One region of the Laedolimicola sp. genome, then DNA from elsewhere that is predicted to be linked to it. Evidence: riboswitches for the same ligand, from Rfam matches in the RefSeq annotation. Region 1 holds a riboswitch; the other holds the start of a gene.
The links. Region 1 has a riboswitch for cobalamin ahead of nikB (nickel ABC transporter permease). Riboswitches for the same ligand answer to the same signal wherever they lie in the genome.
Positions count from the first base shown of each region.

Region 1 (7,636 bases):
CGTTCATGCGCTTCCAGCCAGGCAGCTTTCGCTCCGTATCCCAGATGACCTGGGGATCCGGCCGCACCAGCAGGTAATCGCCCCAGCGCTCCAGCTTTTCTCCTTTCGAAGTATCCAGTATCTCATAATCGGTCCAGTTATCTGCGATCCACATGACAATCTCCTTTGGTCTTTAAAAATAAGCGGAAAATACTGTCCACCACCATGATGGACAGGGCGATCATTCCCGCCACAATCAGTGTCTGAATAATATAATAGGAAGTCATTCCGTCGGAACGGATGACAGAGTGGGCGATGCGGAACATGCCCGCGCCCGGCACCAGCGGTAAGATGCCCGGGATGACGAAAATCGTGACCGGAGCCTTCAGGACCCTTGCGAAAATCTGGCCGCAGAGGGAGACGAGACAGCCGGACAGAAAGGTGGACATGGCCACAGACAGATTGATTCCGATGAGAAACAGATAGATCCACCAGCCCACCGCGCCGGTGAAACCGGCCCAGATGATATATTTGCGCGGTACGTGCAGCAGAAAAGAAAAGGCCACAACGGAAAAAAACGCGCCGATAACCTGTATCAGCATAAAACCTCCTTACTGAATGAAACGAAGTCCGATGACAATACCCATAGCTACAGAGGCGGCGACCACAAAGGCCTCCATCATCCGGGCGGAGCCGGAGATATAATCCCCGTGCAGGGTGTCAAAGACCGCGTTGGTGATGGCTACGCCGGGAACCAGGGGCATAATGGCCGCGATGATGATGGAATCCAGGTTCCCTATAATAGGAAGAAACTTCAGAAGTCCGCCTGCGAACAGTGAGATTACCACAGCGCTCAGCAGGATTCCGAAGAAGGAGGGCAGCTTCATGCAGCTGCACAGATACAGGCAGATGGCCATGAAAAATCCGGCCACACCCGCCACAAAGGCCTCCTGCCAGGTTCCGCCGTAGGTCAGTGCAAAGGCCGCGGCCACGCCTGCGTTGGCCAGCAGAAAAGCCTGGGGCGGATGCGGTTCCTTTTTCAGCTTTTTAATCTTCCGGAAGGCTTCCTCCAGTTCCAGCTCCCCGCCGCAGAGTCCTCTGGAAATACTGTTAATTTCGTCGATGATACTCAGGTTCGTGCCACGGCTGTGAATCCGGCGGGTCACCGTCATGGACTGGATGGACGGGTCGTCCAGAGTGACCAGAAATCCGGTCACCATCACGAAGGCCTCGGCGGTCTTCAGTCCCGACAGCTCCAGCATCCGCTGCATGGTATCCTCCACCCGGTAAGTCTCAGCCCCGTTGGCCAGCATCAGCTCCCCCGCCATGACGGCGGTGTCGAGCAAAAGTTTGTAATCCATTTGTCTGATTTCCTTATACCTGATTTTGTATTGAGAATAATCTATGCCCATTATACCTATGTAAGAGAAGCGGGTCAAGGAAAGTATGGACAGAAAGAGAAATAATTCCTGTTTCCGAAAGGACAGGCTGAATTACCGGAAGACAAAAAATGGAAAAATCTTGACAGATATAGAGGAATCAAGTAAAATAAACGGGCATAGTGTTGTCAGTCGCGTACGGCGGCTGATAAAGAATAGAGAATCATGTGGAAATCATGGACGGTACCGCCACTGTATACATAAAGAACGATCCTTAGATGAAAGTCCGCCATTGGGGTAAACCTGAGAAGGCGAGGAGAGTTCGCTGGGCTTCTTCCCTGAATATGTGAGTCAGGAGAACTGCTATGCAGCAACCTTAGCGAACGATCTATTTGCGAAGGCTTATTTCCCATGTAAAATCGGTCATGGATGCAAAAGTATCCATGGCTTTTTTATTGCTGAAACGGAGGAAAACAGTGAAAAAGAACAGGCTCGTATCCAGACTTATCCAGATGTGCGTAGTGCTGATAGGCATTTCCTTTCTGACCTTTTTATTAACATACCTTGCGCCGGGCGATCCGGCCACAGCTATGTATGATTCCCTGGGAATTACCCCGAGTCCGGAAATGCTGGAGCAGGCCAGGCAGTCCATGGGACTGGACAAACCCTTTTTACAGCAATATGTGGACTGGATAGGCGGTATTTTTCACGGAGATTTTGGAACCTCCTTCAGTAAAAGCGCCCCGGTACTGGAGCTGCTGATGAAAAGGCTGCCGGCAACGTTCCGGCTGGCCCTGTTTTCCCTGGGGCTGATGTTAATTGTTTCGGTTCCCCTTGGAATTCTTTCAGCGGTCAGACAGGACGGGATAGCGGATTATATCGTTCGCTTTCTTTCTTTCCTGGGTATTTCACTTCCGGGCTTCCTGATTGGCCTGATCTTATTATATGTCTTCGCTTTGAAGCTGGGACTGGTAAAGGTGGCGAGCAGCTCCGTCGGAATGGAACAGATGCTGCTGCCGGGGATTACGCTGGCCATTGCCATGGCCTCCAAATATTCCAGACAGGTGCGCACGGCGGTATTGGAGGAGCTGCACCAGGATTACGTGACAGGCGCGAGAGCCCGGGGAATGAATCAGTGGGAAATACTGTTCCGCCAGGTTCTTCCCAACGCCATGCTCCCGCTGGTTACCATGCTGGGGCTATCCTTTGGATCGCTTCTCGGAGGAACCTCGGTGGTGGAGATTATTTTTTCCTATCCGGGACTGGGTATCCTGGCGGTGGGAGCGGTGAAAGCGCGGGATTATCCGTTGATCCAGGGCTTCGTATTGTGGATAGCCCTGATCTATATGGTGGTAAACCTGTTGGTGGATATATCCTATCATTACATTGATCCGAGGACCAGGGAGGGGGAGAACGGATGAAAAAGAATACAAGATTTGCGGTGCTTTCCATTCTGGTTTTCCTTATTCTGGCAGTGGCGTTCCTGGCGGACAAAATCGTTCCCTACGATCCGTTGAGCGCGTCACTGAGCGACGCATTCCAGGCGCCCGGAAAAGATCACTATTTCGGAACCGACGCGCTGGGGCGGGACGTGTTCTCCCGGGTGATCTGCGGGGCGACCACCAGTGTATACAGCGTACTGATTCTGGTGGCGGTAATCCTGGTTGTGGGTACCTTTCTTGGAATCATAGCCGGGTATTTCGGCGGAGTGGCAGACGCGGTAATCATGAGAGTGGGCGATATGATGATCGCCTTCCCGGATCTGATTCTGGCCATGGCAATCGCGGGAATTCTCGGGCCAAGCCTGAAAAATTCCATGATTGCAATCGCGGCGGTAAGCTGGACCAGATATGCCAGACTATCCAGAAGCCTGGTGCTGAAGATACGGAACAGGACTTATATATCCGCGGCGGAAATCTCAGGATCCAGACACAGCAGAATCCTGATGAGATATATGCTGCCCAACGCGCTTCCTACGATGATCATTACGGCAGCGACGGATATCGGCACCATCATGCTGTCGCTGGCAAGCCTGTCCTTCCTTGGCTTTGGAATCCAGCCCCCCACACCGGAATGGGGATATATGCTGAGCGAGGGAAGAACCTATATACTGAGCAGCCCGTGGCTGCTGTTTTGTCCGGGACTTGCGGTCTTTATTACGGTAGTCATCTTTAATCTCTGGGGTGACTGTATTAGAGATATGATAGATCCAAATGCAACAGAAAAACGAAGAAAGAAGAGGAGAAAGAGAAGATGAACGGAAAAAAACTGATTGCCCTTGCCCTTAGCCTGTGCCTTGCGGGCAGTATCACAGCATGCGGCGGCAGCGCAGGAACAGAGCAGAAAGCAGTGTCAGACGGAGGAAGCGCGAAAACACAGCTAAATGTGGCGACAGAGTTGACCAGCGCAACCCTGGATCCGGCAGATGACTGGAACAGCTGGTTTGTAATGCGCTGGGGCGCGCTGGAAACCCTGACCCGTTTTGAGGACGACGGCACCGTGTCGCCGTGGCTGGCAGAAGACTGGTCTGTAGCGGACGATCAGCTGACCTGGACCATAAAGCTGAAAGAAAATGTAACCTTCTCCAATGGAGAATCGATGACGGCGACAAAGGTTCAGGAATCCCTGGAGAGATTATTTGAGGTGACAGATCCCAATAAGGGCGGAAATGGAAACCCCTGGAATTATTTCACATATGACAGTATCAGCGCAGACGATGAAGCCTGGACTGTGACGATTGTAACAAGTGAGCCGACCGTAGACCTGCCGGGCTGCCTTGCGTATCCCTGGTATGGCATTATCGATGTGGCTGGCTCTGCGGATCGCGATATCGCTGCGGACGGACCGATTTGTACAGGACCCTATTGCTTTGTATCCAACGATCCGGAGCATGATATCCAGCTGGTAAAAAATGACAATTACTGGGACGGTGAAGTACCCTTTGAGACAGTCAATGTCATGAAGCTTGGGGAGGCTTCTGCCCGCGCAATGGCCCTGCAGGACGGTTCTGCAGACATGGGAATCAACATTGCGGCGTCTGACAGAGCGGTTCTGGAGAATGCGGATACCTATCAGATTGACGTCACCGGTGGAAACCGTGTGTGCAACTGGTTTATCAATTTTGACGGAGTGCTGGGCAATGATACCCTGAGAAAAGCGGTGATGACGGCAATTGACGGTCAGACCGTGTGCGATGTATCCACAGGCGGCTCCTATACTTACACCAATAATACGCCGGTACCCGGCTATGATTTGGATAACCCGTACAGCTACGATCCGGAGGCAGCTAAGACTATGCTGGACGAGGCCGGTATCGTAGACGGCGATGGAGACGGATACCGCGAACTGGACGGCAAAAATATCGACATCAGTATTGTAGCGACAACCAGCCGTCAGCAGGACGTAATTGCGCAAGCGTATGGGGTCCAGCTGGAAGCAATCGGAATCAAGAGCACCATTTCCATGCCGGAAAATGTAGTAGACCTGCGGGTATCCCAGGGCTTTGATCTGATGTTCAACAATGAAGTAACCACACCTACCGGAGATCCGGAGAACTTCCTGAAGCACTGGTACGGAAAGATTACCGATACAAGCTTTAATTACGGAAATTATCATAATGAAGAATACGACGCGCTGTATGAACAGCTGATCGGCGAATTTGATACGGAAAAGCGGACGGAAATTTTTACACAGATGCAGGAAATCCTGATGGAGGACGTGGCGACCATCTGCAGCGGCGCCTATAATTTCAATCTCTGCTCCGCAGCTTCTGTAGAAGGCGTTCACAGCTATGTGTGCGACTACTACTGGGTAACAAAGGATATCACACCGGCGTCATAAATAAGAAGAATAAATAGAAAAGGGGACTTTCCCATGCTGGATATAGAGAACATAACAGTTGCATATCATGGACAGCCGTTTTTGCGTGATTTCTCCCTGCATATGAAAAGAGGAGAAATTATCAGCCTGGTAGGTGAAAGCGGAAGCGGAAAGACTACGGCGATACGTTCCATTCTGGGACTTCTGCCACAGGAAGGAGAGCTGGTATCCGGCGATATTTTGTTTGAGGGAAAGTCTCTTCCTAAATACAGCGAAAAGGAAATGCAGAAGCTCCGGGGATCTAGGATATCTATGATTTTCCAGGATTCCGGAGCTATGCTGAATCCGATACGTAAAATCGGCTCGCAGTATATAGAATATATTCAGAAGCATGAAAGGCTGGGCCATAAAGCGGCGGAAGAAAAGGCGGTGGCCATGCTGGAAGCCATGCGGCTGTCGGAGCCGGAGCGCATTATGAAGAGCTACGGCTTCCAGCTGTCCGGCGGTATGCGTCAGAGGGTCGGAATTGCCATTGCCATGACCTTTGAACCGGAGCTGCTGCTGGCTGACGAGCCCACAGCTGCCCTGGACGTGACGACACAGGCGCAGATCGTGCGTCAGATGATGGAGCTGCGGAAAAATCACGGAACCTCCATTATCCTGGTAACCCATAATCTGGGCGTGGCGGCATATATGTCAGATCGGATTGTGGTTATGCAGAATGGAAGGATTGTGGAAGAGGGAGACCGGAAGACAATACTGGAGCAGCCGGGCTGCGCATACACCAGAAAACTGCTGGCTGCGGTTCCGAATATGTATGGAGAAGGCTATGTGTAAGGAAAAAACACCAATTTTGGAGACTCGTCATTTAAATAAGGTATTTACAGCCCCCGACGGACGCCCTTTGTACGCAAACAACGATATATCTTTGAAATTTTATGAAGGCGAGACCCTGGGAATTGCCGGGGAAAGCGGATGCGGCAAGAGTACGCTGGTGCGCGTGCTGTCGCTGCTTGAGCCACCCACCGATGGGGAACTTCTCCTGTTCGGCGAAAATGTCGCGGATTGGAAGGGGGAGAGAAAGCGGAAAATGCGCCGTCATATTCAGATGGTATTTCAGGATCCGACGGACTCATTTTCTCCCAGAATGAAGGTAAAGGATATTTTGTGCGAACCGCTGGAAAATTATGGACTGATAAAACCGTCGGAAAAAGCAGCGAAGGCGCGGGAGCTTCTGAAGATGGTGGAGCTTCCGGAGGAATTTGCAGAGCGGTATCCGCACAGTATGTCAGGCGGCCAGAAGCAACGTGTGGCGATTGCGCGCGCATTGGCCCTGGAGCCGGAGGTCCTGATTTGCGATGAAGCCACATCGGCGCTGGACGTATCGGTTCAGAAAAGTATCGTGGAGCTGTTGGTAAAGCTTCAGAGAGAGAAGCATACGTCGATTATTTTCATCTGTCATGACGTGGCGCTGATCCGCTCCGTCTCCCACAGAACGGCAATTATGTATCTGGGCTTTGTGGTGGAGCTTGCGGAAGGAAAGAAGCTGGGCCGCGGCGTCTGCCACCCCTATACAGAGGCGTTAAAAAGTGCGGTATTTTCTCTGGATATGGATTTTGAAAAAGAGATAGAAAGCCTGGATTCCGAGATTCCAAGCCCCTTGGAGCGTCCGACAGGCTGTCCGTTTCGGAACCGCTGTGAAAAATGCATGGAGATTTGCGCTGCAGAGAGGCCGCAGCTCCGGGAGGTGGAGAAAGGACATTGGATTGCCTGTCATCTGTATGCATGACAAGAAAGAGAGGACCATACCATGTGGAAGATTGCAGGATTTTCTTTACAGCCGGGAGAAAAAAGAAGAGTGACGATAGAAATCCCGGTGGAAGAAGCAGGAGAGGAAAAAATGTATCCGATGCCGGCGACATTGATTTGCGGCTGCGGAAAAGGAAAGACCGTTCTGATTACAGCGGGAATCCATGCGGGAGAATACCCGGCTATTCCCGCCGTGATACGGGCGGCAGGGGAGATTCAGCCGGAGGAGCTGAACGGAAACCTGATTTTTATTCACTGCGTCAATACCAGCGGATTTTTTAAGAGAACCTTTGGCCTGATTCCGGAGGACGATTTCAATCTGAACGGACAGTATCCGGGAAAAGAGGGCGGAACCACGGGAGAACGGATTGCGGATTATTTTGTGCGTAATTTTTTCGATGAGATTGATTTTATGATGGATATGCATTCCGGGGGGCAGCAGGAGCCCCTGACGCCCTGTCTCTTCTATCCGCTGGCGGAGGCTGTGACGGAGGAAGCGCTGGCTGCGGCGCGCGCCCTGGATATCCCGTGGCTGATAGCTTCGACGGCTACGGCGGGGCAGTATTCTTACGCCGCGAATTATCATAAGGTTCCCGGACTTCTGGTAGAACGGGGATATGGCGGATTCTGCAAAAAGGAGTGGGTAGACG
Region 1 covers NZ_JBOKYU010000056.1:3,983-11,618, forward strand. Annotated here, with positions in the region: gene ACTRC3_RS10550 (class I SAM-dependent methyltransferase) at 1-154, opposite strand, end outside; gene ACTRC3_RS10555 (threonine/serine exporter family protein) at 138-581, opposite strand; gene ACTRC3_RS10560 (threonine/serine exporter family protein) at 591-1,340, opposite strand; cobalamin riboswitch at 1,522-1,740, shown strand; gene nikB (nickel ABC transporter permease) at 1,835-2,779, shown strand; gene nikC (nickel transporter permease) at 2,776-3,615, shown strand; gene ACTRC3_RS10575 (ABC transporter substrate-binding protein) at 3,612-5,198, shown strand; gene ACTRC3_RS10580 (ABC transporter ATP-binding protein) at 5,232-6,014, shown strand; gene ACTRC3_RS10585 (oligopeptide/dipeptide ABC transporter ATP-binding protein) at 6,106-6,966, shown strand; gene ACTRC3_RS10590 (hypothetical protein) at 6,988-7,636, shown strand, end outside.

Region 2 (7,636 bases), on a different contig from region 1:
CACCAGAAGAGCATTGGTCTCCCACTGGCGTAAATGATGCTTGTCTGCGCGCTTGCCCGCGTAGATAAGCTCCGCGTCCTCTCTTGCCTCATTTAAAATGGCCCCGCTTGCCAGATTATCATAGACCAGAACGTCCGCGTGACGAATGCACCAGAGGGCTTTCTGTGTCAGCAGTCCCATATCGCCGGGGCCTGCGCCCAAAAGCCAGACCTTGCCCCGCTTCACTTCGCCTGCCAGGTTTTCGCCTAACATGCGCGCTTTGGAAAGCTTCTCTTCCTGGCTGCCTGCTTCAGTCAAATCCACGACAGCCTCGGCTTTCCGAAGCTCGGTTGTTCCCTCCGGTGCGTACAATACCTTCATTTTCAGGAATTGCGCTGCCGGGACGCACAGTCCCGCCGCCGGGGCATTACAGCTTCCGCCGATAGCCGCCAGGAAGCTGCGCTCCGCCTCAAGCTCCAGCGCCGCCTCCTCACAGTGAATGGACTTTAATACTTCCGTAAAGCGTCCCTTTTTCGCCTCAACGGCCAGAATGCCCTGCCCGGCCGCCGGAAGAAAGCTGTCCGTGTCCAGATATTCCAACCGGATCCCTTCTTCTTTGTCCAGCCCCAGCCGTTCCAGACCTGCCGCCGCCAGAAGAATCGCGTCATACTGACCCTCTTTCAGCTTCCGAATCCGGGTCTGCACATTGCCGCGCAGCATCCGGATCCGTACCGTGGGATTCAGCTCTTTGATCTGCAATTCCCGCCGGAGAGAGCTGGTTCCCACGATACTGCCCGGCGCCAGCTCCCGCGCTTTCACGCCTGTGGTGGTCACCAGCACGTCATGGACGTCAGCACGCTCCAGCACCGCACCAATGTAAAGCCCTTCCGGGAATTCCATGGGCATATCCTTGGCGCTGTGGACGGCCAGATCTACCTCTTCCTTTAGCAGAGCCTCCTCCAGTTCCCGGGTAAAAACGCCCTTGCCTCCAAAAGAGGTCAACGATTTATCCAGAATCTCGTCGCCCTTCGTAGACATTTCCACGATTTCTATCTCCGCCTCCGGGAAAGCCGCTTGAATGCGCCGCCGCACCAGATCGGTCTGTACCAGAGCCAGTTTGCTTTTTCTTGTACCGATTCGAATCTTCATAATTTACTCCTGTATTTCCATGAGCGCTGACCTCGATTTCACTTCGTTCTATCTCGGTCGCGGGCCTTACTTTAACGCGTAGCCTCTGGGGGTGATCATTCTACCGCTGCTTACATAGGTCTGCGAGTTTCCAATGATGACTACGCTGAACATATCAATCTCCGCGTTTTTAAGCTCCGCTAAGGTTGTAATCTGCTTGCTCTCCTCTTTGCGTCCCGCGTGACGCACGATACCCACAGGAGTTTCCGGCTGCCGGTAGCGCATCAGGATTTCCGCTGCCTGCTCCACATAGCCGGTACGCTTTTTGCTCTTGGGATTATACAGGCAGACGATCAGGTCGCCCTGACCGGCGCAGTCCACCCGCTTCATAATCAGATCCAGCGGCGTCATCAGATCGCTTAAGCTGATCACTGCGAAATCATGCATCAGCGGCGCACCCAGCACAGAAGCCGCCGCGCTGGCTGCCGTCACACCCGGTACGGTCTCGATCTCGATATCCGCATTCATTTCCTCTGCCACCTGGTAAATGATACCTGCCATGCCGTAGATGCCGCTGTCTCCGGAGCTGACCATGGCCACGGTCTGATCCTTCATAGCTTCCTCCACTGCCATCCGGCAGCGCTTCACTTCCTGCATCATGGGAGTCGCCAGATAATTCTTATCCGGGAAGAACTCCTTTAACATCTCCACATAGGTGGTATAACCGGTGATAATATCCGCATTGTTGATAACGTCGATACATTTGGCGGTCATATGCTCATAACCGCCGGGGCCGAAGCCCACCACGTATAATTTTCCCATTGTATTCTCCATTTTCTATCTGAAACTCTGTCGGGCTCCTTTTCCGGAATCCCGCTGATATCTGCTTATTTCTCCGGCTCCCGCAGATTCTCCACAAAGGCCTCCAGCTCCTCCGGGCTCGCATTCTCCCGGATTCGGTAAAACAGCTTGTCAATGGCCTTGCCGAAGCCCTTTTTCTCCGCTTCCTCTTCCATCCAGTGCTTTACCTCCTGCATCCGGGGTACCGCCTGCTGGAAAATCATCCAGCGCATGAAATCCTCTTCAAACTCTTCCAGAATCTCACCCGCCTGACAGACTGCTTCCTTCTTGGCCCGGTTGTTAGTCTCTGCTAACTCTTCAAGGTCGTCCATATTGTAAAAGAAGGTGTGGGGGAACTCAGCGATGGTCTCCTCGATGTCCACCGGAACCGCCAGATCCACAAAAACACGGGGCTTATCCGTCGTCATGTGCTCCTTCACCTTCGTGCCGGTCAGCGTATAATGGGGGCTGGCCGTAGCGCTGATAATCACATCCATGGCGTTGATGTAATCGTAGCGCTCCTTATAATCAATCAGGGTATTGGATTCGCTCTTGATATGGGCGTCGTGGGTCATCGTTACATTGCGGATGGTGCTGTAGATATTTAAGCCCTTCAGGCTGTACAGATTCTTCAGTACGATACCGCCGATCTGACCGGTACCGCCGATAACCATAACATTTTTACCCGCCAGGCTTCCGCCAAAGGCTTCTTCCGCTGCCTTGACCGCCAGGGTCGCCGTAGATACCGAGGTCTTCGACAAATCCGTATCCGTCTTAATCTTCTTGGAACAGGTCACGGCATAGCGGAACAGGGTATTCAGGTATTTCCCGCTGTTGCCCGCCTCCTGTGCCAGCGCATGCGCATGCTTTACCTGGCCGAGAATCTGATCCTCGCCCACCACCATGGAATCCAGTCCCGCTGTCACGGAAAACAGGTGATTGACCGCTTTTCTGTCCTGATAGAAGCGCAGATAATCGGATACGTCCTCTTTCACGGCTGCCGCTCCGGATTCCCGGAGAATCAGCTCCTGCAGCCTGGTAAATACGTTTTTCTTCTTATCCTGGTTTTTATCAAAATAGGTATAAATCTCTGTCCGGTTGCAGGTAGCGATAATGACGCTCTCTGCCGCGCCGCCCTCGTCTATGAGGATTTTCTCAAGCTCCGCCTGCTTCTCTTTGGTAAAGGCGAAAAGCTCCCGAACCTCCAGCGGCGCCGTCTTATGGCTGATGCTGATAAGCCGGATGCTCATTACGCTTCGACTCCCTTCCGGAACTCATGGGTAAAGGTCTTGTCATAAAGCCTGGACAGCTCATAATCATCTCCCAGGAAATCTCCTACTACAGTCAGCGCAGTCTTGGTGATGCCTGCTGCCTTTACCTTCTCTGCAATGTCCAACAGGGTTCCTCTTACAATCTTCTGTTCCGGCCAGCTTGCCTTGTATACAACTGCCACAGGTGTATCCGGACGATATTCTTTCCGAAGGGTTGCGGACAGCTCCTCCATCATACCGATGCTCAGGAAAATGATCATGGTGGCGTGATGTCTGGCCAGATCCTGAAGCTTTTCCCCCTCCGGCATGGGCGTTCTGCCCTCCATGCGGGTCAGGATCACCGTCTGGCTCACACCCGGCAGCGTGTATTCCTTCTTCAGGGCTGCCGCAGTCGCCAGGAAAGAGCTGACCCCCGGAATGACCTCATACTCGATACCCATGCGATCGAGAGCGTCCATCTGCTCCCGGTGCGCGCCGAAGATAGCCGGGTCGCCGGTATGTACACGGACCACCTTCAGGCCCTTGGCTTCGCCGTCCTTCATGACAGCCAGAACCTCTTCCAGGGTCATGGTGGCGCTGTTATAGATCTGCGCGCCCTCCTTGGCGTCCGCCAGCACCTTGGGGTTTACCAGAGAACCTGCGTAAATGATAATATCCGCGCTGTCGATCAGTTTCTTTCCCTTAATTGTCAGAAGCTCCGGATCTCCCGGGCCTGCTCCGATAAATGATACCATTGTTTTACCTCTTCTCTCTCTTAATGATGACGGTTGTAAAGTAACTGTATGTTCTCTCCGGATCCAGGGATCCGATATATTCGTCCTTCATACCCACGCAGCTGATGACCGTAGCGCAGCTTTCCGCGCGGTCATACTTTTTCATCAGCTCCAGGATGCGGCCAATGCTGCCACCTGCCTTCATGATGACCACGTTGTCATAGTGGGCGATGGCCTCCTCCACCTGCTGCTCCGCACGGACGGAGGGCACGATCACCAGGGACTCATTTCCCTCCATCAGCGGTAACCGGGCCGCAGCCGCTCCGCTGCAGAAGGATGGAATACCCGGGATAATCTCCGTTTCAAAGCCATGCTCTGCCACATACTGGTTCACATACATGTAAGTGCTGTATACCGAGACGTCGCCCAGGGTAATCATAGCGATATTCTTTCCCCGGGAAAGCTCTGCGGTCAGCTGCTCGCAGGCCGCTGCTCTGCACTTCTTCCGCTCCTCCTTATCCTTTGCCATCCGGAAAATGACTTCCAGGAGGTGCTTATGCTCCAGTTCCACCACCGGGCGGATGATTTCCAGCGCCGTACTCTCTTCTCCGGCTTCTTTTACCGGAACGGCGATGATATCCGCTTCATCGAGAATCCGTTTTGCTTTCAGCGTCAACAGCTCCGGATCACCCGGACCCACGCCGATGCCGTATAATTTACCCTTCATCTATTTATTCTCCTCCTGCTCCTGGGCTGCCCGGGCGCGGTTCATGGCGTCCTCGGTCAGATCCTTTACGATTTCACTTGCGATCAGAAGTCCCGCTACGGACGGTACAAATGCGGTCGAACCCGGAATGTCACGGCGTTCAGTACATTTATGCTTGGCTCCCGGCGGGCAGATACAGTTGGTTCTGCAGCTGATGGACATGTCCTCGATGGGACGCACCGCCTTCTCCTTGGAGTAGACCACCTTCAGCTTTTTGATGCCGCGTTTTTTCAATTCGCGCCGCATGACTCTCGCCAGCGGACATACGCTGGTCTTATAGATATCCGCCACCTCGAACAGGAAGGGATTCAGCTTATTGCCCGCTCCCATGCTGCTGATCAGAGGCACGCCTGCCTTCTCACATTCCTCCACCAGAGAAATCTTCGCGGTGACTGTATCGATGGCGTCCACCACATAGGTGTACCGGCTGAAATCAAATTCATCCTTATTTTCCGGCAGGAAGAAGCAGAGATGTGTATTGACCTCCGCCTTCGGATTGATCTCCAGGATACGCTCCTTCATGACCTCGGCCTTGTACTTACCCACCGTCTTCCGGGTGGCAATAATCTGGCGGTTCAGGTTCGTCAGGCACACCTTATCGTCGTCGATGAGATCAAAGGCTCCCACGCCGCTTCTCGCCAGGGCCTCCACCACATAGCCGCCCACGCCGCCGATGCCGAAGACTGCCACCCTGGAATGCTCCAGAATCTCCATGGCTTCTTTTCCCAGTAAAAGTTCTGTTCTTGAAAACTGATTTAACATAATTTTCTCCTCATGCGCTTGCAAAACAAAAAGAGATCTGTATTTTATGACAGATCTCTCCCTATGATCAGCAGCGGATTTCATCCCATCGGCCGCCAACTATATCCGGAACCGCTTTCCACGGAAGCCTGTCCATTTCCCGCAAAGAGCAGGTAGCCTGGCTTGCAGACACGCTGCTTACAGTGACCGGATCGCTCAGGCCTTCCACCTGATTCCCCTGCTTTATGCATCATGCATACTCTCTGCGTTATACCTTAGTCAGTGTAGCATACAGACGGGCTTTCGTCAACAAAATATACCCTATAGGGTTTCCCTTTTAACAGGTTGCTCCTCCTGTCAGATGAAGCTGCGCATCCAGAATCTCCTGCTTTCTCTCCAGAATTTCATCAGACAGAAGCTGCTGCTCCACGTTATCGAAGCCGAGACGTTCGATGGTCGCAGCGAAACGTTCGCCGGTAATGCCCTGCTCCCGATACAGGAGAATCGCCTTTTCAATCACGTTTAAGGCTTCTTCCTTACTGGTGAACACCTTACGCAGCGCTTTTCCGTGATTGATTTTTTTGCCCCAGCGGCCGCCGATGTAAATCTTAAATCCGTACTGACCGTCTTCGATGGCGTCGAAACGGCATTGACCCACACAGCGGCCGCAATTGTTACAGATTTCTTTGTTAATCTCCAGAACGCCGTCCTTCACCTTTGCCGCGCCGATGGGACAGGCTGCCTCTACGCTGCACTTCTTACATCCGTTGCAGCTATCCTCGTCAAATTCGGGGATTCTCTGACCGATGATTCCCAAATCATTTAAATCCGGTTTTACACAATTGTTGGGGCAGCCGCCTACCGCAATCTTAAATTTGTGCGGCAGCTTTACCGTGTGATACCCCTCATAAAAACGGTGATGGATTTCCTCGGAAATGGCGAAGGAATCCAAAAGTCCATACTGGCAGGTGGTTCCCTTACAGGCTACAACCGGGCGTACCACAGAACCGGTTCCACCTGTAATTAGTCCTTCTCTGGCAATATATTCCTTGAATTCTTCGATTTTGTCGTAGGGAACGCCCTGTACCTCCACCGTCAGACGGGTGGTAAAGGTTATCACTCCGTTTCCGAATTTTTCCGCCGCTTCCGCAATGCATCTCTGCTGCGCAGCCGTTATCTTTCCATTGACGGTAATGATTCTTGCCGAGAAATTATCGGTTCCCTTATTGCTCAGAAATCCCATTGCCTTTACGCGCTTTTCATCTTCCTTGCTGATTGTTAATGTAGCCATTGTGTGCCTCCTTTTATTCTTCCTCTGTTAATTCTGTATGGAAGGTCATGCCGCCCTCCAGTACCTTTGTATCCGTATATCCGTAAGCCTTCAGACGGTTCTGCACCAGATAAGCCCGTTTTCCCTTGGAACATACCAAAAGCAGTTTTTCGTTCCTGCCAAGCCCGTCTGCCGGACCGTCCAGGCTGTTCAGATCCACATAGGGATACCCGTGCAGCGACGGTGTAATACCCGCATCCACGATCCGATAATTTTCTCCTTCTTCCGCATACTCTGCGGCCGTCATGCTGTCCAGCTCCCCGTTCAGCTTATTCAGCAGAATATTCACTGCATGCTGCAGCGGATGAATCGCAGTGGAGAAGGGCGGCGCGTACGCAAAATCCATGTACTGCAGATCCTCCAGGGTCGCTTTCATGGAAATCGCAGTCACCGCTATATCCGTCAGCTTATCCACCGCTCCCGTTCCCACAGTCTGCATACCAAGCAGCCTGTGGCTTTCCCGATCTGCAATCAGCTTTATGACAAATAAAGCTGCGCCCGGATAGTAATGTGCCTTATCGTCCACCACACAAATCACACTCTCTGCGTCATAGCCTGCTTCCCGCGCCGCCTGCTCCAGTAATCCGGTTCTTCCCATGCAGAAGCCGGCCAGCTTCGCCACGCCGGTTCCCAGCACGCCCGGATACTGCACTGTTTTCCCGGCAAGGTGCTGCGCCGCCGCGCGGCCCGCTATATTCGCTGTGGAACCCATGGGCGACCACTGGGGCTTTCCGGTAATCCGGTTCGTTACCATAGCGCAGTCGCCGACCGCGTAGATATCCGGATCATTTGTCTGCAACGCCTGATTTGTCAACAGAGCTCCTTTGAACATTTCCAGACCGGCGTCCTGCAAAAATTCCGTATTGGG
Region 2 covers NZ_JBOKYU010000007.1:27,802-35,437, reverse strand. Annotated here, with positions in the region: gene hemC (hydroxymethylbilane synthase) at 1-1,128, opposite strand, end outside; gene cobJ (precorrin-3B C(17)-methyltransferase) at 1,195-1,929, opposite strand; gene hemA (glutamyl-tRNA reductase) at 1,995-3,197, opposite strand; gene cobM (precorrin-4 C(11)-methyltransferase) at 3,197-3,952, opposite strand; gene cobI (precorrin-2 C(20)-methyltransferase) at 3,957-4,658, opposite strand; gene ACTRC3_RS03365 (tRNA threonylcarbamoyladenosine dehydratase) at 4,659-5,459, opposite strand; cobalamin riboswitch at 5,590-5,717, opposite strand; gene ACTRC3_RS03360 (4Fe-4S binding protein) at 5,776-6,729, opposite strand; gene ACTRC3_RS03355 (FAD-dependent oxidoreductase) at 6,743-7,636, opposite strand, start outside.
Region 2: another riboswitch for cobalamin. It lies ahead of ACTRC3_RS03365 (tRNA threonylcarbamoyladenosine dehydratase); the one in region 1 lies ahead of nikB (nickel ABC transporter permease).